Regions from separate parts of the Paenarthrobacter sp. AMU7 genome, predicted to be linked through region 2. Evidence: predicted binding sites of a transcription regulator. Region 2 holds the regulator's gene; the other holds the start of a gene.
What was found. The regulator Rex, encoded in region 2, represses fermentation and respiration genes when NADH is low (regulators of the CRP and FNR family bind a similar motif). The targets are predictions, from matches to a motif close to CTTGTGAANNNNTTCACAAG.
Positions count from the first base shown of each region.

Region 1 (5,277 bases), 2.0 Mb from region 2:
CCGAGCCGGACGACATCTTCACTGCCATCGAGAACGGCGCCGACACCTTCGATTGCGTCTCCCCCACCCGCGTGGCCCGAAATTCGGCGTTCTACACACCGTTCGGCCGGTTCAACCTGTCCGGGGCCCGCTATAAAACCGATTTCGGGCCGTTGCAGGACGGCTGCGACTGCTACACGTGCGTGAACTACTCGCGCGCGTACATCCACCACCTGTTCAAGGCCAAGGAAATGCTCTCGGCAACGCTCATCTCCATCCACAACGAGCGCTTCGTGGTGAAGATGGTGGACGACGCCCGCTTGGCCATCGAATCCGGGGATTTCTTTGAGTTCAAGGCGGAGACCCTGGGCCGGTACTACTCGTAGGCGTCGAGATCGCCGGAAGCCTGCGTGGGCGTGCGGAAACTTCCGGCGAACTCACACGGTTCCGGCGAACTCGGCCCGAGCCTAGGCTGCCGTTACCCCGTAGCTTGGCTCGCGCTTCTTGATCCACCCGACAACCAGCACGGTGACGGGCACGAACAGGAACTCCACGGCCGTCTTGTAGACGAAGCCAACCAGGGCGTAGTTCAGGAACGAGCCAAAGTCCGTGATGCCGATGACCGATGCTGCGATGCTGCAGAAGATCAGGGTGTCCACGAATTCGCCCACCACGGACGAGCCCATCAGGCGTGCCCACAGGGACTTCTCGCCGGTGCGGGCCTTCATCTTCACCAGGATCCAGGCGTTGATGGTCTGTCCGGCAAGGAAGGCAAGGAGCGATCCAAGGACGATCAGCGGCACGGGTCCGAGGGCGCCTTCGAGGGCTGCTTGCTTGCCGATGCTGTACTCGTCATTGAAACCGGGCAGCACGATGATGATCCAGTAGCAGAGAGAGGCAAAGACCGAGAGGGCAAACGAGGTGATGATGGCCTTGCGCGCCACCTTGAAGCCGTACACCTCGCTCATCACATCACCCAGGATGTAGGCGATGGGGAACAGGAAGAACCCGCCGTCAGTCAGGATTGGCCCGAGCGCGACGCCCTTGGAAGCGCCGATGTTGGACAGGATCAGCACCACGGCCATGATGGCCAGCATGATGCCGAAATACGGGGAGCCTATTGAAGCAAAGCGTGGGGCGGGCTTGCTCAAGGTACTGGAGCCTGAGGGCGAGGGCATGGGTCATCCATTTCGTAGTGGTTCGCGCAGGCTCCTTCGTTCAGGGCGCCCCGCTGTATTAGCACTGTGGTTGCTGGGGCATGTGGCCCGGCACCGGTTCCATTCTCCCACTCCTTCACCCCAACGCTCACTCACATCCCTCGGGCTTGAACCCAACGCTCTCCCACATCCCACGGGCTTGAACCCAACGCTCACTCACGCCCCCTTTTGAACGTGTTCAGAAATATGCCATACTCAGTCTTGAACACGTTCAAAATACGTCCCAGGGAGCGGCACCATGGCAGCAAAGAGTGAGCAGACCCGCCAATTAGTGGCCGAGGTCGCGCTGAAAATGTTCCGCGAGGTTGGCTTTGAGAAGACCACCATGCGAGCCATTGCCCAGGAGGCCGGGGTCTCCGTCGGCAATGCCTACTACTATTTCGCATCCAAGGACGAGCTCGTCCAGGAGCTTTACGTTCAAGTGCAGGATGAACACGCCGTGGTCGCGGCGCAGGCCTTGGAAGGAGTCCAAGATCTCGCGGGCCGCCTGAAGGCAGTGCTGCACACCGGCGTCGACGTCATGGCGCCGTACCACCAGTTTGGTTCCGACTTCATCGCGACGGCGATCCGGCCGTCGTCGCCCGTCAATCCGTTCGGCGAGGCGTCCACCGCCGCACGGGAGGCTTCGCTCGCGATCTTCCGGTCCGCCGTCGAGGGCTCCTCCCCCGCCGTCGCAAAGAAGCTGCGCGGCGATCTTCCCGAGCTGCTGTGGCTGGCGTACATGGGAGTCGCACTGTTCTGGGTTTACGACACCTCCGAGAACCAGCGCCGCACACGCAAGCTGATCGACGGCGCCGCCCCGCTGGTGGCGCGCGGCTTGTCGCTGGCGAAGATTCCGGGCGTCAGCAAGATGTTCGATGACGTTCTGGGACTCGTGCGCAACGTCAAGGAAGATTCGTGATGCGGCGGACAGTAGTCATCGCCGGCGCTACTGGCTTCATAGGCAGCTACTTTCAGCGGCGGTTCCTTCAAGAGGGCTGGCAGGTCCGGACCGTTGGGAGGGACGCTTCGGCTGACGCGCAATGGCACGACGACGGCGCCATCACCAAAGTGCTGGACGGTGCCGAACTGCTGGTGAACCTCGCCGGACGATCCGTGAATTGCCGTTATGACGAGCGGCACCGCCGGCAGATTCTGGACTCCCGGGTTCTCACCACGCGTGCCTTGGGCCGGGCTGTTGCTGCCTGCGCCGAACCGCCCAGGACGTGGATCAACTCCAGCACCGGAACCATTTACCGGCACGCGGAAGATCACCCGCAGTCCGAGGTCTCGGGTGAATTGGGCAGCGGGTTCTCCGTGGACGTGGCCCGTGCGTGGGAAGACGAGTTGGCGGCTGCCGTTGTCCCCGGCACCCGCAAAGTGCCGCTCCGCATCGCGATTGTCCTGGGGGCGGGCGGCGTCATGAGTCCCCTCCGGAACCTCGCCCGCCTCGGTTTGGGTGGGCACATGGGTCCGGGCACGCAGAAGTTCAGCTGGATCCATGTGGAGGACCTGTTCAGGACGGTGCTGTTCGTCCACGATCACGGAGAGCTGAGCGGTCCGGTGAACGCGGCGACGCCCCACCCAGTGGACAATCGGGAGCTCATGGCCATGGTTCGGCGAAGCATGGGTGTCCCCTTTGGCATCCCGACACCCGCATGGCTGCTCGAGGCCGGCGCCGTCCTCATTCGGACACAGACCGAGCTGGTCCTCAAGAGCCGGTGGGTAGAACCCCGGAAGTTGCTCGACGCGGGGTTCGCGTTTGAGTATCCATCGCTGGCTGGCGCGCTTAACGAGATCGCCAACGCGCACCCCAAACCCTCTCTCACATAACCGCACCTTCAAGCGAACCGTCTCTCACATCCCCGCCCCTTCAGGCGAACCGTCTCTCACATCCCCCGGAGGTATTCATGAGTCAGGAACCCTGGTCAGACAAGGAGGAATTCGCGCTGGCGACGCGGAGCCCGTCGGGAGGCTGGCGATACGGGCCAAAGGACAGAGTGGTGCTCGGCGGCAAAGGACTGGCAGTTGGCATCGCCGTAGCGCATCTGACTTTCTGCGTTCTCGTGAGCATCCAAGCACCTGAGTGGTGGATCATCTTTTTCATTTACAGCTTGCTCCCCGCCTGGGCAGTTGGTGCTGCAGTGGGATCGCTCCTTGGGCTGGCGCTGCGTCGCATTCGGAGCCAGTGGGTTCACGTGGCCGCGTTCTTCTCCATCGGACTACTCATGTGCGCACCGTTTGGCGGACTCTCGGCAACCGGTCCGTTGCTGCTCTCGTTGTCCATCGCCCTCGCCGCCGGCGTAGGCCGTCTGGCTGTCTGGAAACTGGTGCGAATCAATCCCTCTCCCACATGATGGCCTCTTCAGCAGGACGCTTGCTCACATAATCGCCCCTTCAGCCGGACGCTCCTTCACTATCCAGATGGAAAACCGTGAGCCAGGCACCATGGAGTGACGAAGATAAGCACTCTTTGGCGACGCGGAGCCCGTCGGGAGGCTGGCGATACTGATCCAAGGGCCGGGTGGTGCCCAGCGGCAGTGGACTGACTGTGGGAATCGCCGTAGCGCACGTGACATTTTGCGCCTCATGGGCATCCAAGCACCAGGATGGGCCCTCATCTTTTCTTCGCTAAACGTCTGCTCCCGGTCTCGGCCACGCGGGCTCGCTCACCATGGAGTTTGCCCCTGACTCATCGAAGACTTGGGTCACGCCCAAGACCAATGCCAGCCAAACCCGAGGGTGGTGAAAGAGCGTCCGTCGGAAACCCGAGGGTGGTGAAAGAGCGTCCGTTGGAAACCCGAGGGATGTGAGCGAGCGACACGCTCAAGCCCGAGGGATGTGAGCGAGCGTGCGTCCGGACGCGCCAGCCAACGCTTCGCCCCGCCGTCCGGTCCCAACCGCCCTCCGGTCCCGACCGCCGTCGAACCTCACCCGGCACCCGTGATACCAGCCGTACCGGCCGAAACCTAAGGAAGTGTTAGGAAATGCCCTGCCAGCTATGGCTGTGCCGTGCATCACCCATAGCTTGGAACATGTCCTCTTCACCCTGGAGGGCCTTTCTTAGTCGACGAAGAGCCATGCGCAAGGACGCCATGAGCACCAGCTTCATGGACAGAACGAACTCATGCAAGACACGGCTGCCGTATCAGGCGCCGTCCAGGAAGGTTCATTGATGAGCACCCAACAAGCTGCACCTCTGAGCGAAGCCGCCCAGACACGTAAGGCCGTGAGCAACATCCTCAAGGGCTCCGCGGGCAACCTCGTGGAGTGGTTCGACCTCTACGTTTATACGGTTTTCGCGGCGTATTTCCAGTCGCACTTCTTCAACTCCTCGGACGACCTGCAGGCAGGCCTTGAGGCGATGGCTGTCTTCTCGACGTCGTTCCTCATGCGTCCCATCGGCAGTTGGTTCTTCGGCCGCTATGCCGACCGGAAGGGCCGCAAGGCTGCCCTGACACTCAGTGTGACGCTGATGTCGGCCGGTTCCTTCGCCATCGCGATCCTGCCAACGCAAGACGTGATCGGCCTCTGGGCCCTGATCCTGCTGGTGTTCATCCGCGTCGTGCAGGGCTTCTCTGTCGGTGGCGAATACGGCACCAGCGCCACGTACATGTCCGAGGCAGCGACGGCCAAGCGCCGCGGTTTCTTCTCCAGCTTCCAGTACGTGACGCTTATTGGCGGGCAGATGCTTGCCCTCTTGGTGCTCGTGATCCTGCAGAACACCATGAGCAAAGAAGACCTGACCGCGTGGGGCTGGCGTATTCCGTTTGCCATAGGTGGTGTGGCTGCCCTGGTTGTTCTCTGGCTCCGCCGTTCCATGGAAGAAACCCTTTCGGCCGATCAGCTCCGCGCCGCCCACGTCAAGGTTGAGGGCGAAGCCCAGCCAGGCACCATGAAGCTGCTGTTCACCAAGCACTGGAAGCCGCTGCTCATCTGCATCGGAATCACCCTGGGCGGTACCGTGGCGTTCTACACGTACACCAACTTCATCCTGAAGTTCATGAACGATACGTCCGGCATCGCGAAGACAGATACCTCCGTCATCAACTTCTGGGCTCTGTTCATCTTCATGCTGCTGCAGCCGGTGTACGGCCTGATA
Region 1 is NZ_CP165735.1:900,610-905,886, reverse strand. It holds gene tgt (tRNA guanosine(34) transglycosylase Tgt) at 1-365, shown strand, start outside; gene ABQM86_RS04325 (queuosine precursor transporter) at 447-1,157, opposite strand; gene ABQM86_RS04320 (TetR/AcrR family transcriptional regulator) at 1,435-2,097, shown strand; gene ABQM86_RS04315 (TIGR01777 family oxidoreductase) at 2,094-3,008, shown strand; gene ABQM86_RS04310 (hypothetical protein) at 3,086-3,532, shown strand; gene ABQM86_RS04305 (MFS transporter) at 4,351-5,277, shown strand, end outside.
Region 1: the regulator Rex is predicted to act here: its motif matches at 1,362-1,381, upstream of ABQM86_RS04325 (queuosine precursor transporter).

Region 2 (5,277 bases):
ACCTGGCGTCCGGGTTGATCACCACGGGATGACCCACCATGGTGAGCAAAGGTATGTCGTTGGCGGAATCGCTGTACGCCCAGCAATGATCCAGATCCAGGCCCTCACGATCGGCGACGAGCTGAACTGCGACTGCCTTCGCCGGTCCGTGCAGGATGTCGCCCACAAGTTTCCCTGTGTACATGCCACCTTCCACTTCACCCACGGTGCCAAGGGCGCCGGTGAGTCCGAGCCTGGTGGAAATGACCGTGGCCACCTCGATGGGTGTAGCCGTGACGAGCCAGACCTTTCGTCCAACCCTGAGATGCTGTTCCGCGAGGGCCTTGGTCCCCGGCCAGATCCGCGACTCGATCATTTCGTCGTAGACCTCTTCACCCAGGGCCTTGATGTCATCCACAGTGATGCCGGCAGCAAGGGTAAGCGCGGAGTCGCGGACCGAGTGGACGTCTTCCATGTTCTCGCCGCGCATGACGAATTTGAACTGCTTCCAGGCGAATCCGGCCGCTTGCGACAATGTGAAGGCCTTGCGTTCGTACATCTTGCGGGCCACATGGAAGAGGCTGGCGCCCTTCATCAAGGTGTTGTCGACGTCGAAGAAGGCGGCCTCGCCCGTGCGCTTCTGCACGTTGTCCTTCTGCACTATGGGCTTCTGCACCAAGGCATCTGCGACCACGGCGGCGTTCTTCTCCTCGGGCATGCCTTGAGTCTAGTCAATCGCCGCGGTCCGCGTTCGAGGGCGCACGGTGGCGTCACAGAAGGGCTCGGGATGTGAGAGAGGGTTGGCCGGTAGGGCTCGGGATGTGAGAGAGGGTTGGCCGGTAGGGCGTGGGATGTGAGAGAGGGTTGGCCGGTACCTTTGAGATATGGCTATTCCCGACGTCGTTCTCCTCACCAAAGCTGACTGCCACCTGTGCACCGCGGCGCGTGCCGCCGTCGAGCGTGTCACTAAAAGTCTTGGCGTGCAGTGGAAGGAGCAGCTGATCGACGACGACCCCCAACTGCAGGAGCGCTTCGCGGAAGAGATTCCCGTGGTGCTGGTGGACGGCGTCCAGCGCGATTTTTGGAAGATTGACGAGGAACGTCTCACCCGCACCCTGAAGAAGGTCCTGGAGGGCTGAGGGGTTACCCGTTGGTAATGGCTTTTGTTGAGTCCGCCCGGGGGTCATAGAGTGGAACAACAAAGCGACGCAATGGAGAATACCGTGACTGCGCTGGAACCGTCCCCGGAGGCTGCAACCGGGGACAACGAACCTGCCACAAAGCAGATCCCGCCCGCGGCCGTGGCCCGGATGACGCTCTATTTGCGCGCGCTCAACTCCCTGTTGGCTGAAGGCGTGGAGCGGGTTTCGTCCGAAGCATTGGCGGAAGCCTCAGGTGTCAGCTCGTCCACCCTGCGCAAGGATCTTTCCTATGTGGGCTCGTATGGGACGCGCGGTGTCGGCTATGAAGTCCAGTACTTGAGCCGCCACATTGCCGCCGCCCTGGGTCTGACCCATGACTGGAAAGTTGCCATTGTGGGCGCCGGTAACCTCGGCAAGGCCCTGGCCCGGTATGGCGGCTTTGAGTCCCGCGGTTTCGACGTTGTAGCCATCTTCGACGCCGACCCCATGGTGATCGGCAACGAAGTAGGGTGGCTTCGCGTCAGCGACTCCGCGGAGCTTGAGCGGGTCCTTGAACGGACCCACACCAACATGGTGGTGCTGGCCCTGCCCGCCACCGTAGCGCAGGCTGTATGCGACCGCGTGATTGCCGCCGGGATCCGGAGCATCCTCAGCTTCGCGCCGGTGCTGTTGCAGGTTCCTCCGCACGTGAACCTCCGCAAGGTGGACATGGCCACGGAACTCCAGATTTTGGCGTACCACGCACAACGGGCGCAGACACCGGGCCAGGCTGTTTAGCCTTCGCCGGGTCCGCGCCCGCGTTTGAAGCGTCTGGAACTCTGGGTGTTTAGCGGCCGTACGGGTTCTGGTACGGGTTGCCGAAGGGCTGCGCCTTGCGGAAGTACGGGGCCGACGCCGGCAGGTACAGCATGACGATCGCCGCGACTCCCAGCAGGATCACGATGAGCTGCAGGATGCCGTAGGTGGCACCGAACTGGAACAGGCCGGTGAGGCCCAGGACGGAGATGGCGGCGAAGACGGTGCCCAGGATCCGTGCCCAGTTCTTGCCCTTGCGGACGGGGAAAGCGACCAAGGCGTAGAGACCGAGGGCCAGAACAGCGCCTACGACGGCGCTGACGCCGATCACACCGCGCATGCCTTCCATGGACCCTTCGGGGAGGTCCGTACCCTGCTGGCTTGCCTGCTGGTTCATGGCGCTGATGAAGGCATCAGCACCAGTGGTGGCCAACAGAAGCGAGCTGATAGCGGAAAGAATGCCGGCGGCAACGATCATCCAGAAGGCGTAGTTAACCATGGGCGGCACAGCGGTGGGACCGGGCTGCTGGCTGGGCCAGTTGGTGTCCTGTCCGTACTGCGGAGCGCCGGGAGCCTGGCCGTACGGGGATGACTGCTGGCCGTACTGCGGCGCGGCGGGGCTCTGCTGGCCATACTGCGGAGCGGCGGGGCTTTGCTGGCCGTACTGCGGAGCGGCGGGGCTTTGCTGGCCGTACTGCGGAGCGGCGGGCTGGGTGCCCGGCTGCTCGGGCTGGTTGGCATCGCCCGGGTTTGACGGCGGGTAGGGAGGGTTGCTCATGGCATTCCTTTGCTTGTTCGACTGCTGGTGCGGCCGCCGGGATCAGCAAAATGACCCTGCCCCCAGCGTGGTTCTGCTTCCACCGTACCTCCCGGGTCTGACCCTGCAGGTGATCCCACGCAGGTATTTCCGGCTCACGGCAAAAATCATCATGTTGGCTTACGCCTTCATGATGAAAGCCGCGGCAATCCGACAGGATTTACCGCGGCCTTCAGCCTGTATTGGCGCCGATAAGGCACGACGACGGCAGTTGCGTCAGCGCTAAGCGTGGCCCTTGACTGCCTTGAACCAAAGTTGGGAATTCGGAAGCCACATCAGGACTACGGCTACGGCGCTGACGAGGAAGCCGAACCAGTTGCTGCCAAGGCCCGTGCTGGAGCCGCCGGCACTGGCCGCACTGAAAATGGTGAGGAGCAAGGAGATGCCGGCCACGATGGTGAGGGCGAGGCGGGCCCACTCTTTGCCTTCCTTCATCTTCATCGCAAGGACTACCTGTGCCGCTGCCACCGCCAGGGTGAGGATGAGGATGATCAGCAGGATGGCTGCAACGCCAGGGGCGAAAGCGAAGAGGGCAATGATCGCGAAGAATCCGATCAGCCCGAACAGCAGGCCAAGGAGTCCGGAGATCACCCAGATGAAGTATGAAACCTTCAGCTCGGTGGGGAGGCCCTGGGTCTTGAACATTCCCGAGAATCCGCCCTGGGGCATGACGTCGTTGAAGTTGCGGGGCCCGTCAGTGGGCATTTCGAAGTGGAAACCAGGCTGCCCCTGGGCTGGCTGTCCAGGGCCAGGCTGCGGTGGGCCGGGCTGCGGTGGGCCGGGCTGTGAATATTGTCCCGGTTGCGACGGCGGCTGGTAACCCTGGGGTGGCTGGTAGCCCTGCGGAGGCTGGTAACCCGCAGGAGGAACATTGCCGGGCTGCGGAGGCTGGGAGCCGGGCTGCTGTGGCTGTGGTGCTTCGTCTGGGGTACTCATGGCATCACTGTAGACCGCAGGTTGAAGGTTGCATAGGAACTTCGGAGCCAACTCGCAGGTAAATACAGGCTGTTTGCCGAACAATTGCGGGGTGACTTCAGGATATGCGAAACGGCGCCCCCACACAGCCGGGGACTGTGGGTGGCGCCGTTGGGGTGAATCCGCGTCTGGAGAGAGGGCCTATGCGGCGGCCGGTGCGATGAAAGCGAGTTCCAGGTTGATGACAACCTTGTCGCTGACCAACACGCCACCGGCTTCGAGAACGGCATTCCAGGTGAGGCCGAAGTCCTTGCGGCTGATGGTGGTTTCGCCGGAAACGCCGGCGCGGGTGTTGCCGAAGGGATCCACTGCGACACCGTTGAATTCTGTTTCGATGGATACTTCCTTGGTCACGCCCTTGATTGTGAGATCGCCCACGAGGTCGAAGCTGTTGCCGTTGGCCTTGACGTGACGGGACACGAACGTGATCTCCGGGAACTTCTCCACGTCGAAGAAGTCTTCGCCCTTGACGTGGCCATCGCGGTTGACGTCGCCGGAGTCGAAGCTGGCGGTCTGGATGGTGGCGGTGACCTTGGAGTCGGCCAGGGTTTCGCCAACTTCGAGGGTGGCTGAAGCGTCCTTGAACTGGCCGCGTACCTTGCTGATGCCTGCGTGGCGGACAGTGAAGCCGATCTCGCTGTGGGAAGCGTCGAGGGTCCAGGTGCCGGTGGTGACGGAAGCGGGGAGAGTCATCATGGTGTTGCTCCTATATCGATTGGTTGTTACTGCGTGCTTGCCGGGTCGAGCTCATTGCTTGAAGCGTCAACCGAGCTTCGTGTCCAGTATAAACATGCATATGCATCTTTTATTCCAACTCCGGGGAACATTTCGGAAAAACTTTGAGTTCTACTAGCGGTAGAAGATTTCGGATCGCCCCGCTTCTTTGAGAAACTGGTAAACATGCCCCAAGCAACTGTCCACCTGCTTCGCCATGGCGAGGTCCATAATCCCGACGGCGTCCTGTATGGTCGCCTGCCGGAATTCCACCTCTCCGAGCGTGGCCGGGAGATGGCCCGTATGCTGGCCGACCACTTTGTGGCACGTGTCGGCCAGGGGGCCAAGATCGTCCACTTGGTCGCCTCACCGCTGACCCGCGCCCAGGAAACGGCCATGCCCACTGCAGAGGCCCTGAACCTGGAAATCACCACCGAGCCCCGGATTATCGAGGCCGAGAACCACTTTGAGGGGCTCCACCCCACCAAGAGTGAATTCCTGAAGCCCAAGCACTGGCTGTACTTCCGCAATCCGCTGCGGCCATCCTGGGGCGAGCCGTACAAAGAGCAGGCGGCCCGGGTTCTGGCCGCCGTTGAAGACGCCCGTGCCAAGGCGGTTGAGTTGGGTGGCGACGGTGCCGAAGCCATCCTCGTGAGCCATCAGCTCCCCATCTGGTCAACCCGTTTGACGGCTGAAGGACGGCGGCTGGCACACGATCCCCGCAAGCGCGAATGCACGCTCACTTCCCTGACGTCCCTGACATTGGACGCGAACGGCAAGATCGTGCGCGTTGAGTACACCGAACCTGCTGCCGTCCTGCTCCCCGGCGCGGCGAGCACCCCGGGGGCATAGAAG
Region 2 is NZ_CP165735.1:3,653,066-3,658,342, reverse strand. It holds gene ABQM86_RS16800 (HAD family hydrolase) at 1-697, opposite strand, end outside; gene ABQM86_RS16795 (glutaredoxin family protein) at 864-1,118, shown strand; gene ABQM86_RS16790 (redox-sensing transcriptional repressor Rex) at 1,191-1,898, shown strand; gene ABQM86_RS16785 (hypothetical protein) at 1,948-2,694, opposite strand; gene ABQM86_RS16780 (hypothetical protein) at 2,956-3,669, opposite strand; gene ABQM86_RS16775 (YceI family protein) at 3,850-4,401, opposite strand; gene ABQM86_RS16770 (histidine phosphatase family protein) at 4,609-5,274, shown strand.